Linked DNA regions of Defluviitalea raffinosedens. The protein of the gene in region 1 interacts with the protein of each later gene in a pairwise test. Links are inferred from orthologs where the notes say so. Each region holds a gene or a part of one and is shown on either strand. Other genes may lie near its edges. The genes, in order: rpe and eno.

Region 1 (8,688 bases):
AGGATAATTTTCTTCAATATATTCTTTAGCTTTAATGGCCTCTTCTTCTTTAACATCTTCTCCATAGTATATACTTACGATTTCACTGTCTTCGTCCACAATTTTATCAATCAATTCATATACTGCTTCTTCTAAGTTATCAGAAACTACTTCAATATTTCCTTCATCCATTCCAAGTATATTTCCCTTTTTAATCTCTCGATCCCCAATAACGGTATCTCTGACTGCAAAAGTAATTTGGCCAGTCTTAACATAAGACATACTCTCATTCATGGATTCTAAAGTTTCTTCGATCGAATGATCAGGCTCATATCCAATCATCGCAGCTATTCCCTGAGGAATCGTTTTAGAGGGGACAACAAAAATTTCTTTGTCTTTAGACAATTGTTGAGCTTGTTCTGCAGCTAAAATAATATTTTTATTATTAGGAAGTATAATTACTTTTTCTGCATTTACCTTTTCAACAGCAGTTAAAATGTCTTCTGTACTAGGGTTCATAGTTTGCCCACCCTGAATAATATAGTCAACACCTAGACCTTTAAAAATCTCCTGAATGCCTTCACCGATTGAAACAGCTATAAAACCTATTGGTTTCTTTTCTTGAGGTTTTGATTCTTTGATTTCTTCAACTATAACTTTATTACTATGCTGTTCGCGCATATTATCAATTTTCATATTCGTTAATGAACCAAAAGTCAATCCTTTTTCAATCGCTTGTCCCGGGTGGTCTGTATGTACATGTACTTTGATCACCTCATCGTCCTCAACGACTACTATGGAGTCACCGATTGAATTCAAGAATTCTCTTAGTTCACTAATTTGTGACGGATTATTTTCGGAACGATTAATAATAAACTCTGTACAATAACCGAATGTAATATCTTCATTACTTATGGTAGACAAAGCACTGTAAGAACCTTTACTGATTCCTGCAGAAACACTTTCCTCCAAATGAATATCCTCTTTGCTGCTTAGAGCTTTTAAAGCACCTTCGATAATGTAAAGAAGCCCTCTTCCTCCTGCATCAACTACTCCTGCTTGTTTTAAAACCGGAAGCATGTCTGGCGTTTTTTTCAAAACAGTATGGGCGTAGGAAAGTACTTCTTTCAAAAATTCTTCTATATTATCTGTTTCCAATGATAATTGCAATGCTTTTTCAGTTGCTTCTCTGGCCACAGTTAAAATTGTGCCTTCTTTTGGTTTCATAACTGCCTTATAAGCAGTTTTAACGCCTTCTTCAAAAGCCTCTGCCAAGGCAACAGTGTCTATGGTACTATGAGTTTGAAGTCCTTTAGAAAAACCCCTAAAAAGTTGGGATAAAATAACTCCTGAATTACCTCTTGCACCTCTTAAAGAACCAGAAGCGGCTGCCTTTGCAATTTCAAATACATCATTTGAATCAGACTTTTCAACTTCTCTGGCTGCCGCTAATACCGTTAGAGACATATTTGTTCCTGTATCTCCATCTGGAACTGGGAAGACGTTCAATTCATCTACAATTTGCTTGTTTTGTTCTAAATAATTTGCTCCTGCTATGATCATTCTTTTTAGCGTAGAACCATCTATAGATAAAATACTCACTTTGCTGCCTCCTTTGTATCCATTAATTGTCTACTCGAACACCTTCGACAAATATATTGATTTTTTCTACTTTTAGTCCAATAAATTCTTCAACTTTATATTTAACGGTATTAATTAAATTGTCTGCCACAGCAGAAATCTTAGTACCGTATTCAACGATAATATGAAAATCAATTGTTACACCATTTTCGTTAATATATACCTTAATACCTTTAGTGAGGCTCTCTTTTCTTAACAACTGTACTAAGCCATCAGTAACGTTTTTTGTTGCCATTCCTACGATTCCATAGCATTCCATTGCTGTTAATCCGGCAATACGCGCAATGACTTCCTCTTCTATAAATATATTTCCATATTCATTCATTAAACTACCAACCATAGCGTAACCTCCTGCATCATCATTTTTTCATCACAATATCACTATAGAGTATGCTATTATATATTATATCATCTTTTCTAGTTTTTCAAAATAAAATTGTCAATAATAAATATATAATAAAAATATATTTTCCCTTGCATTATGATATAGTATCTGATAAAATAGTTTTGTTGTGTCACGGTGATGGAATTCAAAGGAGGTGTTGTGTGATGGCAAAATGCGATATCTGTCAAAAAGGTATTCACTTTGGTATTCAAGTGAGCCACTCTCATAGAAGATCCAATAAACAATGGAAACCAAATATTAAAAGAGTAAAAGCTGTAGTGAATGGAGCAAATAAGACATTAAATGTATGTACAAGATGCTTACGTTCTAATGCAGTTGTTCGTGCAAATTAAAAAAACAAAGTTCTTTTTAGAACTTTGTTTTTTTATTGCATAGAAAACCCATAAAGAAGCTAGTCTTCTTATTTCAAAAAACGCTCAATCCCATTCTTATCTTAACTAGATTTTATACCGCATAATTTTTTTAATATGGAACCAAGAAATTTTGGCATTTTGACTACCATGATTTTCACTTCTTCCACCTCCGTTAAAATTTTATGATAAAAAAATATAACCTAGCAAAATAAGTATTATAGACAAAATAATAATAAATGTAGTCCCAGGAAGAAGAAAAACAAGAAGCATGCCAATTCCCATTGCAATAAATATTAGCCCCAATACTCTTTTTTTCATTTCCTTCTCCTTAATCAATAATATTGCTTATTATAGTCTATTCCATATATTTTTAATGTGTGCAAAGCAAAACGGACTCAACATATGATCTGTCGAGTCCGTTTTTTAATTGTCCTTGGCCTGAATGATTAACAACAATCCAGATTGGAGCCTTATACGGGCTTTTGAAGAAAGCATTACGTTACTTATACCATAGGAGCTGCCAGCAACTAATGTTGCATCTTTAAGTGTATAATAAAGTCCCTCAGTACATACTCCCTTTACTTCCATCGTAAAAGGTATTAAAGATACAATATCATTTTTATTCCCATAGATTATTACTTCCCGATCTGTTAAGTAAATTTGATTATGCTCATTTATAAGTGTTGCTGCTACATTTTGCTTTAGCGCTGAATAAAGCAAATGAACATTTCCCAAGGTATGGTCAAAGCGAGTTCCTATTCCGCCAACAATCCATATATGAGAAGGTCTTTTTGCAATTGCATATTCCAAAGCAATTTCAGTATCTGTTTTATCTTTTTCTGAAGGAAAGGTCTCAAAAGGAACATTCTGATCTTTAAAGAATAATATAGTTTCCTCAGAAGCTGAATCAAAATCTCCAATAATGAGATCTGGAGTTAAATTTAATATTCTTGCGTGTTCCATTCCTCGGTCTGCACAAATAATAAAATCAGCCTCATCAACGTATTTTTTATAAAATAAATAATCTTTTATTTCTCCGCCGGCCAAAATTAATATATTCATTATTACTCTCCAAATTTACTAAATACTTTTATAAATTCTTGTATCGTTTCAACAGGATTAGGTGTATCATAGACTGCTGAGCCGGCTACTAAAATATTTGTTCCTGCTTTAATAATTTCTTCTGCATTATCTAAATTGGCTCCTCCATCTATTTCTATTTCTACAGGCAACTGATTTTCTTGAATATACTTAGACAATTCTCTAATTTTATCTAAACATTGAGGAATGAATGTTTGTCCCCCAAATCCAGGATTAACAGTCATAATAAGAACCATATCTATATCAGGGAGTATATATTTTAAGACACTTAAATCTGTTGCCGGATTTAAAGCAACGCCTGCTTTCATTCCTAATTTCTTAATCTGTTGAACGGTTCTATGAAGATGTGTGCATGCTTCAGCATGAACAGTCAAGATATCAGCCCCTGCTTCATGAAAGCTCTCCAAATACTGATCCGGATTGGAGATCATTAAGTGAACATCAAACGGAAGCTTCGTATGTTTTCTTAAACTTTTGATGACAGGGGGTCCTAAAGTTATATTAGGCACAAAATGTCCATCCATCACATCAATATGAACAAGGTGTGCTCCCCCTTTATCCAGTATTTGTACTGCATCTTTTAATTGAGAAAAGTCTGCCGATAATATGGAAGGAGCCAATTTTATCATGTCTTACCATCTCCTTTGCTTTGCTGATTCAAGTTCGTTATAAATGAATCTATAGCGCTCGTATCTTCCTTGATCAATCATACCTTCATTTAGCTTTTGCTTAATCATACATTGAGGCTCGTGAATATGACTGCATTCAGAAAATTTGCAGTAATCCCTGTATAAATTAAATTCTTTAAAATACTTTTGAAGTACATCAGGAGAAATATGCTCTAGGGAAAGAGAGCTAAAACCCGGTGTGTCTAAAACAAAACCTCCCTCGCTTAAAGCAAGGAGTTCTACATGACGTGTCGTGTGTTTCCCTCTCTTTACTTTTTGGCTAATATCTCCTGTTTTCAGTTTTAAGTTGGCATCTACTTTATTTAATAATGATGACTTACCTACTCCGGAAGGACCTGCAAAAACAGAGGTTTTACTCATTAATTCTCTTTTTAATTCTTCAATTCCTATATTTGAAACCGTACTTGTTAAAATGACTTTGTAACCTGCTCTTTCATATACAGACTTAATCTCTTCATAATCTTTTTCAATATCTAAATCGATTTTATTGATACATATACAGATATCTAAATTTTGCTCTTCAATCAATACTAAGAATCTGTCTAAAAGTTGGAGATTGGGATCCGGACTTTTTGCAGCAAAAACAATAATCGCTTGATCTATATTTGCAACTGGCGGACGAATTAAGAGATTTTTTCTTGGTAATATTTCAATAATACTTCCAGTCAACTGACTCTCATCAGGAATAATTTTTACGATATCACCTATGTAAGGAGTAATGTTAGTATTTCTAAATTTACCCCTTGCCTTACATTCATATATTTTGTCTTCTGCTTTAACATAGTAAAATCCGGCAATCCCTTTAACAATAGTTCCAGTGATCATATTACCTCCTTCATATTACTCAAAATCAATGGATTCTCTATAATATATATCATCATTCATATATACCTCAATATACCCTGTCCCTTCACCGGTTACAGCAATATCTAAAGGAAAATCCGAAATTGAATGAGTTTGCTCATAAATAAAATTATTTTCTCCATTTAATCTTACTCTAACGTGGAATGTATCAGTATTCGAATCAAGGGGAGCCAATATGGTAATATGTTTTTCCACTGGCCCAGTTGATGGAGATTCATTTGGATGTTGACTTTCTGATGGTTCTTGCTGTTCTTCTTTTCCTTCACTGACAACGAAACCAACTTTATAACCTTCTTTTACGGTTTCTCCAGCTTGTATGCTTTGACTCACTACATATCCCTTTGCAACATCACTGTGAGGTATATATGTAATCTGTCCAATGCCAAGTCCTGAATTTATTAATTGATTCTTTGCAGCTTGTTCAGTTAAATTGAGAAGATTAGGAACAATGACTGTTTTTATTTCAGGTCCTAAACTCACAGTTAATATAACCATTTCACCAGCTTTCAGCATAGTGCCTGCTTTTGGCTCTTGAGAGATCACAATATTTTCATCTACTGAATCATTATATTGAGCATCTCTTCTTATATACAGACCTAAATCTTCTAACATACTTTTCGCATAAGCATAATCTCTATTTTCTACATCAGGTACTTCAACGGTTTGTACACCTTTGCTGACTACTACTTCAACTTCTGAGTTTAAATTGATAATCGTACCTTCTTCCGGATCCTGCATGATGATTTTTCCTTCAGGAATCTCGTCATGATAAGCTTCATCGCTTACTTTCAGAATCAATTCTTTTTCTTCCAATAGTGCTTTAGCCTCTTCAATATCCAGATTAACAAGAGAAGGCACTGCAACCACTTTCGGTTCTAAATAACTTTGAATAAATTTAATGCCTATTGCACTTATAACAAAAATAAGAATAAAAGCTGTAAAAACAGCTCCTGCTGTAACCCATTTTTCTCTGGGATCTTTTTCTTCAGGAACTTGTTCCTTCTTATCCACTTCTTCCTTATTTTCATTAATACTATTTTTCTTATCGCCTCTTAGCAATTTCATATCTTGTTCAGACATTTGAATAGTCGGTGAATTTTCTATATCAGGTATTTTTACAAAACTACCGTTAGGATGTTGTAAAGATTGTTCCATGTCTTTAATCATTTCATCAATATTCCTGTATCTGTTTTCAGGCTTCTTTTGGGTAGCTTTTATAATAATATCTTCGAGACTTGTAGATAACTCAGTGTTATAACTTCTTGGTGAGGGAATATCTTCATTTATATGTTTTAGGGCAACCGTAACAGGACTTTCTCCTTCGAAGGGAAGCATTTTGGTCCCCATTTCATACATGACAATCCCTAAAGAGTAAATATCACTTGTCTTATCTATATAACCACCTCTGGCTTGTTCCGGTGAAAAATAATGTACAGAACCAATTGCATTTCCTGTGGTAACAACTGTTGATGAGTCTACCGCTCTGGCAATACCAAAATCTGCAACTTTTAATACCCCTTCATCTGTAATCAATATGTTTTGTGGTTTTATATCTCTATGGATAATATTTTTTTTATGGGCATGTTGTAACGCTGATGCGATATCCATTGCCACACTAAGAACTCTTTCTGACGTAAAAGGTGCTTCTTCCTCAATAATTTGCTTTAAAGTTTTACCATGAATGTATTCCATTACAATATAATGAATATGATCTTCATATCCAACATCATAAATACTTACGATATTAGGATGAGATAAACTGGCAGCCGATTGTGCTTCCACTCTAAAACGAGAAACAAATTCTTCATCAGAAGCAAATTCCTCTCTTAATACTTTTATTGCTACATATCGATGGAGTTTATTACATTTTGCTTTATAGACGATGGACATACCGCCAGCTCCGATTTTTTCGATGATTTCGTATCGATTGCTCAATATTGTACCACGTTGTAGCATTGCTTCACCTTCCTTTCGTCCCCCTAATAATAATGACGGAAATGTTATCTAGTCCTCCGTTTTCATTGGCTTTATCCACTAAAGTCTGCGCAATTTCATCCAAATTATCTTTAATTTTAACAATATGTATAATTTCTTCATTATTTAACATGTTGGATAAACCATCTGAACACATAAGAATAATACTTTCTTCTTCGATTTTTGATGTATATACATCAACATCCACAGTGGGATTTGTACCAACAGCTCGAGTAATCGCATGTCGCTTAGGATGATTAAGAGCTTCTTCTTCGGAAATCGTGCCCTTACGGACCATTTCCTCAACAAAAGAGTGATCTAATGTAAGCTGATGTATTTCGTCTTTACCAATAATATAAAGCCTGCTATCCCCAACATGGGCAACATGTATGATGTCCTCCATCAAAACAGCTACAAGAAAAGTTGTTCCCATACCTTTATAAAGTTCATTTTGCATAGCCTTCTCAAATACTATATTATTAGTATGTGCAATAGCATTTGTCAAAAATTCTTGAATATTGTCATTGGATATTACATCGTTTCTATGCTCATGGACGTAATCACAAAAACTCTGAATTGCTAAAGAACTGGCATATTCACCTGCCCGATGTCCTCCCATTCCATCTGCAACGATATAAAGGTTCGGAAGGCAACCAAATTGACTGTCATAAATAAATATGGCATCTTCATTATTTTCTCTATGTTTTCCTTTATCACACCTTCCGGCAGAAATCATACCTTCTCACCTCATTTCTTCTCCAAATATCTCCTTCTAAGCTGACCACAAGCAGCATCAATATCACTGCCAAGTTTTCTTCGAACGGTAGTTTGAATGCCATAAGACTGCAATGTATCCTGAAAATCCTTTACTGAACTTGATGTGCTTTCTTTAAGACTCGACTCTTTAACCGGATTCATAGGTATCAAGTTAACATGACAAAGCATTCCTTTTAATCTTTCACCTAATTCCCGGGCATGCTCTATTCTATCATTCACATGATCTATCAGTGCATATTCAAAGGTAATTCTTCTGTTGGTCATTTCGATATAGTGATGGCATGCTTCAAGAATCTCTTCAATAGAATATTTCTTTGCAATCGGCATCATTTTTTCTCGAATAGTATCATTTGGAGCATGGAGTGAGACTGCCAATGTAATCTGAAGCTTTTTACTGGCCAGTTCATACATTTTATCAACCAAACCACAAGTAGATAACGTAATATGTCTTTGTCCTATGTTTTGTCCCTTTGGATGATTGATTAATTCGATAAACAAGAGAATATTATCTAAATTATCCAGTGGTTCTCCGCTGCCCATGATTACTATGTTTGATACCTTTTCATTACTGTCTTTTTGAATTTGATAAATTTGCTCTAACATTTCGCCGGCTGTTAAATTTCGAATGAGTCCATCTAAAGTTGAAGCACAAAAAGCACAGCCCATTCTGCACCCTACTTGTGATGAAATACAGGCTGTATTACCATAGGTATAATGCATCAAAACACTCTCTATTATATTATTATCTTTTAATGCAAACAAGTATTTTGTCGTTTTATCAATATTTGAAACTGCTTTCTGTTCCAGCTTAAGTTTGTTCCATTCAAAATTTCTTTTTAATTTTTCTCTCAAATCTTTTGGAAGATTCATCATTTCATCAATTTGGTCAACATTTTTTTGATGA
Region 2 (8,590 bases), on another replicon or contig:
GGATACACTGAAGAACCATTAGTATCCATCGACTTCAAAAAAGATCCTCGTTCCTCCATCATTGATGGATTATCCACAATGGTAATCGATGGAAACTTAGTAAAAGTTGTTTCCTGGTATGACAATGAATGGGGTTATTCAAACAGAATTGTTGACCTCACAAAATACATTGCAGAACGTTTATAATTAGGTAGACCAAAAGGTCCGGTTTTGTAGTTATGACTATAGGACCGGACCTTCTTTTAATAAATCGGATTGAGAATATTGAGGAGGGAAACCCATGCTTAAGAAAAAGTCAGTTGATGATATCCAAGTTAAAGGGAAAAGAGTATTAGTTAGATGTGATTTTAACGTACCATTAAAAGATGGTGTTATTACAGATGAAAATAGACTTGTTGCAGCACTGCCAACCATTAAGAAATTAATCAATGACGGTGGAAAAGTAATTCTTTGCTCTCACTTAGGAAAACCAAAAGGAGAACCTAAACCAGAATTATCTTTAGCACCTGTTGCAAAAAGATTAAGCGAATTATTAGAAAAAGAAGTAGTATTTGCAAAAGATGATACTGTAGTTGGAGAAAATGCAAAAAAAGCTGTTGCTGAAATGAAAGAAGGAGACGTTGTTCTTCTTGAAAACACAAGATATCGTAAAGAAGAAACTAAGAATATTGATGATTTTAGCAAAGAACTTGCAAGTCTTGCAGACGTATTTGTAAATGATGCTTTTGGTACAGCACACAGAGCTCACTGCTCCAACGTTGGAGTTACTCAATTCATCGAAGGAGACTGTGCAGTAGGGTATTTAATGCAAAAAGAAATTGAGTTCTTAGGTAATGCAGTAAACAACCCAGTAAGACCTTTCGTTGCGATCTTAGGCGGAGCAAAAGTATCTGACAAAATTAATGTAATTAATAACCTCCTTGATAAAGTAGACACATTAATTATTGGCGGCGGAATGGCTTATACTTTCATAAAAGCATTGGGTCATGAAGTAGGTAAGTCATTATTAGAAGCTGACAAGATTGACTATGCAAAAGAAATGATTCAAAAAGCAGAAGAAAAAGGCGTAAAATTATTACTTCCTGTAGACCATGTAGTGGCTCAAGAATTTAAAAATGATACTCCATTTAAAGTAGTACCAAGAGGAGGAATTGAGCCTGATTGGGAAGGTCTTGACATTGGACCAGAAACAAGAGCACTTTATGCCGAAGCTGTAAAAGATGCTAAAACAGTTGTTTGGAACGGACCTATGGGCGTATTCGAATTTGAAAACTTCGCGCAAGGAACAATGGCAGTTGCAAAAGCTTTATCAGAAACAGATGCAACAACCATTATCGGTGGAGGAGATTCTGCTGCAGCAGTAAACCAATTAGGATTTGGCGATAAGATGACTCACATTTCTACTGGTGGCGGAGCTTCATTAGAATTCCTTGAAGGTAAAGAATTACCAGGCGTGGCAGCAGCAGACGACAAAGAATAATTCAGGAGGCTTTATGATGAGAAAAAAAATTATTGCAGGAAACTGGAAGATGAATAAAACTCCTTCAGAAGCGGTAAAATTAGTAGAGGAATTAAAGCCTTTAGTAAATACTACAGATGTTGATGTAGTATTTTGCCCTCCTTTTGTTTGTCTTCCAGCTGTATTAGATGCAGTTAAAGGAACAAACATCGCTGTAGGTGCTCAGAATATGCATTATGAAGAAAGCGGAGCATATACAGGAGAAGTTGCACCTAATATGTTGGTAGAGTTAGGTGTTAAATATGTTATTATCGGACATTCTGAAAGAAGAGCTTATTTTGCAGAAACCGATGAAATCGTAAATAAGAAAGTTCTCAAAGCTATTGAACACAACCTTATTCCTATTATTTGCGTAGGAGAAACGTTAGAGCAGAGAGAACAGGGGATTACAGTTGATTTGGTTCGACTTCAAACCAAAATTGCTTTAAAAGATGTTCCAGCAGAAAAAGCGAAAGATGTAGTCATTGCTTATGAGCCTATCTGGGCAATTGGTACTGGTAAAACAGCTACATCAGAGCAAGCTGAAGAAGTTTGTGCTGCAATTCGTCAAGTAGTTGCAGAAATTTATGATGCTTCTGTAGCTGAATCACTTCGCATACAATACGGCGGAAGTGTAAATGCCGAAAATGCAAAAGAGCTTTTTGAAATGGCAAATATTGATGGAGGCTTAGTTGGTGGAGCAAGCTTGAAAGTAGATTTTAGCAAAATTGTGAATTACAACAACTAAGATTGTTCATAAAAGGAGTATTAAAATGAGAAAAAAACCAACCGTGTTGATGATCCTTGACGGTTTTGGATTAAATGACCGCTGTGATGGAAATGCTGTATGTCAGGGGAAAACCCCTGTACTCGACAGTCTCATGAAAAAATATCCTTTTGTAAAAGGATATGCCAGTGGAATGGACGTAGGCCTTCCTGAAGGTCAAATGGGAAACTCTGAAGTAGGGCATTTGAACATTGGAGCAGGTCGAATAGTATACCAAGAACTGACAAGAATCACGAAATCTATTCTAGATGGAGACTTTTTTGAAAACGAAGCACTGCTCAGTGCAGTTGAAAACTGTAAGCAAAACAATTCTTCCCTTCACCTGTATGGTCTTTTATCCGATGGTGGTGTACATAGTCACAACACACACCTGTACGCACTGTTGGAATTAGCAAAAAGACATGGTTTGTCAAAGGTTTATGTACATGCTTTCTTAGATGGCAGAGATACTCCTCCTGCATCCGGTAAAGATTATGTTCAACAATTACAGGACAAAATCAATGAACTCGGTGTGGGAAAGATTGCAACCGTGATGGGAAGATATTATGCGATGGACCGTGACAACAGATGGGAAAGAGTAAAACTTGCATATGATGCGATGGTTTTAGGTACCGGAGAAAAAGCCGAAGATGCAGTGCAGGCAGTGCAATTATCTTATGAAAATGAAGTTTATGATGAGTTCGTGCTTCCAACAGTTATTCTGACCAATGGTGAACCAACGGCTATGATTCAACCTCATGATTCTATTATTTGCTTTAATTTTAGACCTGACAGAGCAAGAGAAATCACAAGATGTTTTTGTGATGAAGAATTTAGTGGTTTTGAAAGAGCCAACGGTTTCTTCCCAGTGAAGTACGTTGCTTTTACTGAATATGATATCACCATTAAAAATAAATCTGTTGCCTTTAAGCCTACAAAACTTACAAAAACTTTTGGAGAATATCTGGCTGAAAAAGGTTTAAAACAGCTTCGTCTTGCAGAAACTGAAAAATATGCTCATGTGACTTTCTTTTTCAATGGTGGAGTAGAAAAACCAAACGAAGGAGAGGACAGAATATTAGTTCCATCTCCTAAAGTGGCGACTTATGATCTCAAACCAGAAATGAGTGCCATTGAAGTTACAGATCGTCTTGTTGAGGCAATTCTTTCTGAAAACTATGATGTCATTATTATTAACTATGCAAACCCTGATATGGTAGGACATACAGGTATCATGGGTGCTGCAGTTAAAGCGATAGAAACAGTGGATGCTTGTGTAGGTCGTGTAGTAGATGCAATCTTAAAAGTAGACGGTCAAATGTTTATCTGCGCTGACCATGGAAACTCAGAACAATTGGTTGACTACGAAACAGGAGAACCTTTTACAGCACACACGACAAATCCAGTACCATTTATCTTGGTAAATGCCGGTGAAGGAATAGAATTAAGAGAAGGTGGAAAACTAGCAGATATTGTCCCCACTCTTCTTGACCTAATGGGACTTGAAAAACCAGAAGAAATGACTGGAAATTCTCTTCTCATTAGAAAGTAGTAAAGACCTGCTTAATAATAATTTTATATTATTGAAAGGAGAAGCAAAATGAAGGGATATTTAGAAATCTTAGACGTATTTGCTAGAGAGATTCTTGATTCCAGAGCCAATCCAACAGTAGAAGTTGAGGTTATTGTTGATGCAGAAGGAAGACAAGTAGTAGGAAGAGCTGCTGTACCTTCTGGAGCATCAACAGGAGCTTTTGAAGCTGTAGAATTAAGAGACGGCGGAGACAGATATGTAGGTAAGGGTGTTCAAAATGCAGTGGATAATGTTAACAACATTATTGCAGAAGAAATCATCGGTATGAATGCTCTTGACCAAGTTGCAATAGACAAAAAAATGATCGAATTAGATGGGACACCAAACAAAGGTAAATTAGGTGCTAATGCAATTCTTGGGGTATCTATGGCTGTTGCAAAAGCAGCCGCAGAAGCTTTAGATATGCCATTATATCAATATCTTGGCGGATTTAATGCTAAAGTGATGCCTGTACCAATGATGAACATCTTGAATGGCGGAAAACATGCAGATAACACAGTAGACCTTCAAGAATTCATGATTATGCCAGTTGGTGCAAAATCCTTCAAAGAAGCTTTAAGAATGTGTGCAGAAGTATATCACAGCCTTAAGAAAGTATTAAGTGAAAAGGGATTATCAACTGCAGTAGGTGATGAGGGTGGATTTGCTCCTGACTTAGCAACATCAGAAGAAGCAATCCAAGTTATTATTGATGCAGTTGAAAAAGCAGGATACAAACCTGGGGACGATATCCGTATTGCAATTGATGCTGCTGCTTCTGAATTATACAATGAAGAAACAAAGAAATATCACTTCCCTGGCGAAAGCAAAATGAAAGGTCAGGAAATAGCAAGAACTTCTGAAGAAATGGTTGCTTACTATGAAGAATTAGTAAATAAATTCCCAATTATCTCTTTGGAAGACGGTTTAAACGAAGAAGACTGGGAAGGATGGAAGCTGTTAACTGAAAGATTAGGTAAGAGAATTCAATTAGTTGGAGATGACTTATTCGTAACCAACACCGAAAGATTATCCAGAGGAATTGAATTAGGTGTTGCTAACTCCATCCTTATTAAAGTAAACCAAATCGGAACATTAACCGAAACTTTCAATGCTATTCAAATGGCTAACAGAGCAGGAATGACAGCAGTTGTTTCTCATAGATCCGGAGAAACTGAAGATGCAACGATTGCTGACATTGTTGTAGCTGTAAATGCAGGACAAATTAAGACCGGAGCACCTTGCCGTTCTGACCGTGTTGCTAAATACAATCAGCTTCTTCGCATTGAAGAAGAATTAGGCGATGTAGCAGAATATTTAGGTTTGGATGCATGGTTCAATTTAAAATAACTTATTGAATGAATCACACATTAATTATATGGAACGAATGAATTAGTTATATGGAACGAAATTGATATGGAGCGAGATCACTCGGCAGAAATGCCGAGTATTTTTTTCTCAAATCATCTTGCTTAAAAAATTTTGATATGCTAAAATGAAAACATTGATGATAGGAGGTGTAGAAGTGAACGTACTTTCAATTATTTTATCTGTTATATATGTACTATTGGCTATTGGATTAATTACTATTGTTCTCCTTCAGGAAGGAAAATCAGCAGGTTTAGGAAGTATAGGTGGTGCAGCAGAAACCTATTGGGGAAAAAACAAAGCGCGTAGTTTGGAAGGGACTTTTGAAAAATATACTAAGATCGGTGCAGGATTATTCATTGTTCTTGCCTTGATCCTTAATATTTTGATTAAATAAAACACACTTTGTATATGCAAAGTGTGTTTTTTGCAACTAAACGTTTTTATGTTTATCCTTTGATTTTTAGAGCATACTAAAGATAAATCCTTAGAATACGAAGGAAGAGGTGGAACAATGGATCAAAATGAAAAATTAAATGAAAAACTAAAAGATAGAAAACAGCTTATATTGGATTTTATGCAGCATAAAGATTACACGCCCATGAAGATTAAAGAACTTTGCATGATCTTGCAGGTTCCAAATAAAGAAAGAGATATACTCGAGCAAATCCTGGATGAATTGATTCAGGAAGGTAAAATCATTAAAACAAAACGGGGCAAATTTGCAATTCCTGAAACCTTAAACATGGTTATCGGAACCTTTCAGGGCAATGCTAAAGGATATGGATTCTTGATATTGGATGATCCTGATGCAAAAGATGTTTTCATTCCTGCAGAAGGTGTTAACGGCGCAATGCATAAGGATAAAGTTCTTTGTAAAATCACTAAACCTGCAGTGGATGGGAAAAAGGCTGAAGGAGAAATTATTCAAATTCTTGAACGTGGTTCTGATAAGATCGTAGGAACCTATGAGCAAAGCAAATACTTTGGCTTTGTCATTCCTGATGATAAAAATTTTGCAAAAGACATCTTCATTCCTAAAGGAGATAATCTGGGGGCAGTTACCGGACACAAAGTCGTGGTAAAAATCACTGACTGGGGAAAAGACAGAAGAAATCCTGAAGGAGAAATCATAGAAATTCTGGGACATATTAATGATCCTAAAACAGATATCCTGGCAATCATCAGACAATTTGACATGCCTACGGATTTCCCAGAAGAGGTAATGAAACAGATTCAAAACATTCCAGAAGAAGTACAGGAAGAAGATATAAAGAATCGTGAAGATCTTCGAAAAGTCAGGATGGTTACTATTGATGGGGAAGATGCAAAGGATTTAGATGATGCTATTTCTCTTGAAAAACTTCCTAATGGATTATACAGATTAGGCGTACATATTGCCGATGTAACCCATTACGTAAAAGAAAATACTCCTCTTGATGAAGAAGCTTTGAAACGAGGAACCAGTGTTTACTTGGTTGACAGAGTGATTCCTATGCTTCCTCATAAATTGTCCAATGGCATTTGCTCTTTAAATGCAGGGGTCGATCGACTGGCATTAAGCTGTATAATGGATATTGATGAGGATGGCATTGTTCGAAATCATAGGATTGTAGAGTCGGTTATAAATATCAATGAACGAATGACTTATACCAATGTTAAAAAGATATTGGTAGATCAAGATCCGGAACTAATGGAGAGATATAAAGATTATATTGACTTCTTTAAACTCATGGAAGAATTATGTCTTATTCTCAATAAGAAAAGGGATAAAAGAGGCGCAATTGATTTTGACTTTGAAGAAGCCAAAATTATATTGGATAAAGAAGGGCGTCCTATAGATATTCGTCCCTATGAAAGAAACATTGCCACAAGAATTATTGAAGAGTTTATGCTAGTATGTAATGAAACTATTGCGGAAGACTATTTCTGGCAGGGAACACCTTTTATATACCGTTCTCACCAGGATCCTGATCCTGAAAAAATACTTAAGCTCTCTACTTTTATCAGCAATTTTGGATACAGGATCAGAGGAACTTCCAATATTCATCCAAAAGATTTACAAAAAGTTTTGTCAGATATAGAAGGAAAACCGGAGGAAAATGTCATTAGTCGTTTGGTTCTTCGTTCTATGCAGCAGGCAAGATATACGCCCAGTAATGACGGACATTTTGGACTGGCAGCAAAGTATTACTGTCATTTTACATCGCCCATAAGACGCTATCCTGACTTACAAATTCACAGAATTATTAAAGCAAATTTGCATGGAAAACTGGATGAAAAAAATCAAAACAGACTTAGAAAGAAAATGCCTGATGTTGCAAAGCATTGCTCCATCAGAGAAAGAGTGGCTGAGGAAGCAGAAAGACAAACTGAGCAGCTGAAAAAAGTAGAGTATATGAAGGACAAAATTGGAGAAGTATATGATGGTATTATTTCAGGCATTACTTCCTGGGGGATGTATGTTGAATTGCCCAATACAGTAGAAGGTTTAGTGCATGTTTCGGATATGGATGATGATTACTATATTTTCGATGAACAGCATTATTTATTTATCGGTGAAAGAACTAAAAAAATCTACAGATTGGGCGATCAGGTAAAAGTTAAAGTTATAAAAGCTGATACCATTCAAAGAACGATTGATTTTTCCTTGGTATTCCCTGATGATGATACGGAGGAAAAAGAGGCAGAGGAGATATAATATGGGGTTCTATGATACATTAAGTACTTATTATGATAAAGTTTTTCCGCTTTCAAATCCTTGTAAAGATTTTATAGAAAAGAATCTTTTACAGGATAAGGGGAAAATCTTGGATGTGGGATGTTCCACCGGAGAACTGGATATTTTTCTCGGGGAAAGGGGATATAAAGTTTTAGGTATTGATTTAGATGAAAAAATGATTCAGATGGCCAATGAAAAGTTAGACGGTAGAGAACTTCCAGTTGAATTTAAAGTAATGAATATGGAACATTTGGGAGCTAATTTATCCGGAAGTCAATTTGACGGGATTATATGCATAGGCAATACCCTGGTACATTTACCGGGAATTCCTCAGATTAAAGCAGTTCTTAAGCAGATGGTTTCTCTTTTAGCTCCTGGAGGAGTGCTTATTCTACAAATCATCAATTATGACAGAATCATTACTCAAAAGATTACAGAACTTCCTCCAATAGAAAATGATGATGTATCGTTTATAAGAGAATATGATTATCATGAAACAGAAAATAAAGTTGGATTTAAAACTACTTTAACAGTGAAGAAAACGAATGAGAAGTTTGAAAATGTGATTTCCTTGTTTCCTCTTCGTTATGAAGCATTGAAAGCAATTTTGTCAGAGTTGAAGCTGGAAAATTTAAATTGGTACGGAAGTTTTAAAGGAGAACC

Evidence for each region.
Region 2: the proteins of rpe (region 1) and eno interact in binary tests that used the Escherichia coli proteins (3 or more experiments, as listed by UniProt). The link is inferred for Defluviitalea raffinosedens from one-to-one orthologs.

Annotation. Positions count from the first base shown.
Region 1 is NZ_JAFBEP010000006.1:7,740-16,427, forward strand. The notes cover bases 2,277-5,192. They hold rpe (ribulose-phosphate 3-epimerase), read right to left. Parts: upstream 4,110-5,192; coding sequence 3,444-4,109; downstream 2,277-3,443. Other genes in these bases: rpmB (50S ribosomal protein L28), read left to right, coding at 2,277-2,358; JOD07_RS06165 (hypothetical protein), read right to left, coding at 2,560-2,697; JOD07_RS06170 (thiamine diphosphokinase), read right to left, coding at 2,803-3,441; rsgA (ribosome small subunit-dependent GTPase A), read right to left, coding at 4,113-4,994; pknB (Stk1 family PASTA domain-containing Ser/Thr kinase), read right to left, coding at 5,010-5,192. Also shown: JOD07_RS06150 (DAK2 domain-containing protein), read right to left, coding at 1-1,581; JOD07_RS06155 (Asp23/Gls24 family envelope stress response protein), read right to left, coding at 1,604-1,960; more of rpmB, read left to right, coding at 2,170-2,276; more of pknB, read right to left, coding at 5,193-6,989; JOD07_RS06190 (Stp1/IreP family PP2C-type Ser/Thr phosphatase), read right to left, coding at 6,994-7,743; dual-specificity RNA methyltransferase RlmN, read right to left, coding at 7,755-8,688. UniProt on the Escherichia coli protein: Catalyzes the reversible epimerization of D-ribulose 5-phosphate to D-xylulose 5-phosphate.
Region 2 is NZ_JAFBEP010000023.1:18,614-27,203, forward strand. Bases 3,208-6,025 are described here. They hold eno (phosphopyruvate hydratase), read left to right. Parts: upstream 3,208-3,864; coding sequence 3,865-5,187; downstream 5,188-6,025. Other genes in these bases: gpmI (2,3-bisphosphoglycerate-independent phosphoglycerate mutase), read left to right, coding at 3,208-3,816; secG (preprotein translocase subunit SecG), read left to right, coding at 5,333-5,602; rnr (ribonuclease R), read left to right, coding at 5,720-6,025. Also shown: gap (type I glyceraldehyde-3-phosphate dehydrogenase), read left to right, coding at 1-186; JOD07_RS13210 (phosphoglycerate kinase), read left to right, coding at 281-1,480; tpiA (triose-phosphate isomerase), read left to right, coding at 1,494-2,246; more of gpmI, read left to right, coding at 2,272-3,207; more of rnr, read left to right, coding at 6,026-7,906; JOD07_RS13240 (class I SAM-dependent methyltransferase), read left to right, coding at 7,908-8,590. UniProt on the Escherichia coli protein: Catalyzes the reversible conversion of 2-phosphoglycerate (2-PG) into phosphoenolpyruvate (PEP). It is essential for the degradation of carbohydrates via glycolysis.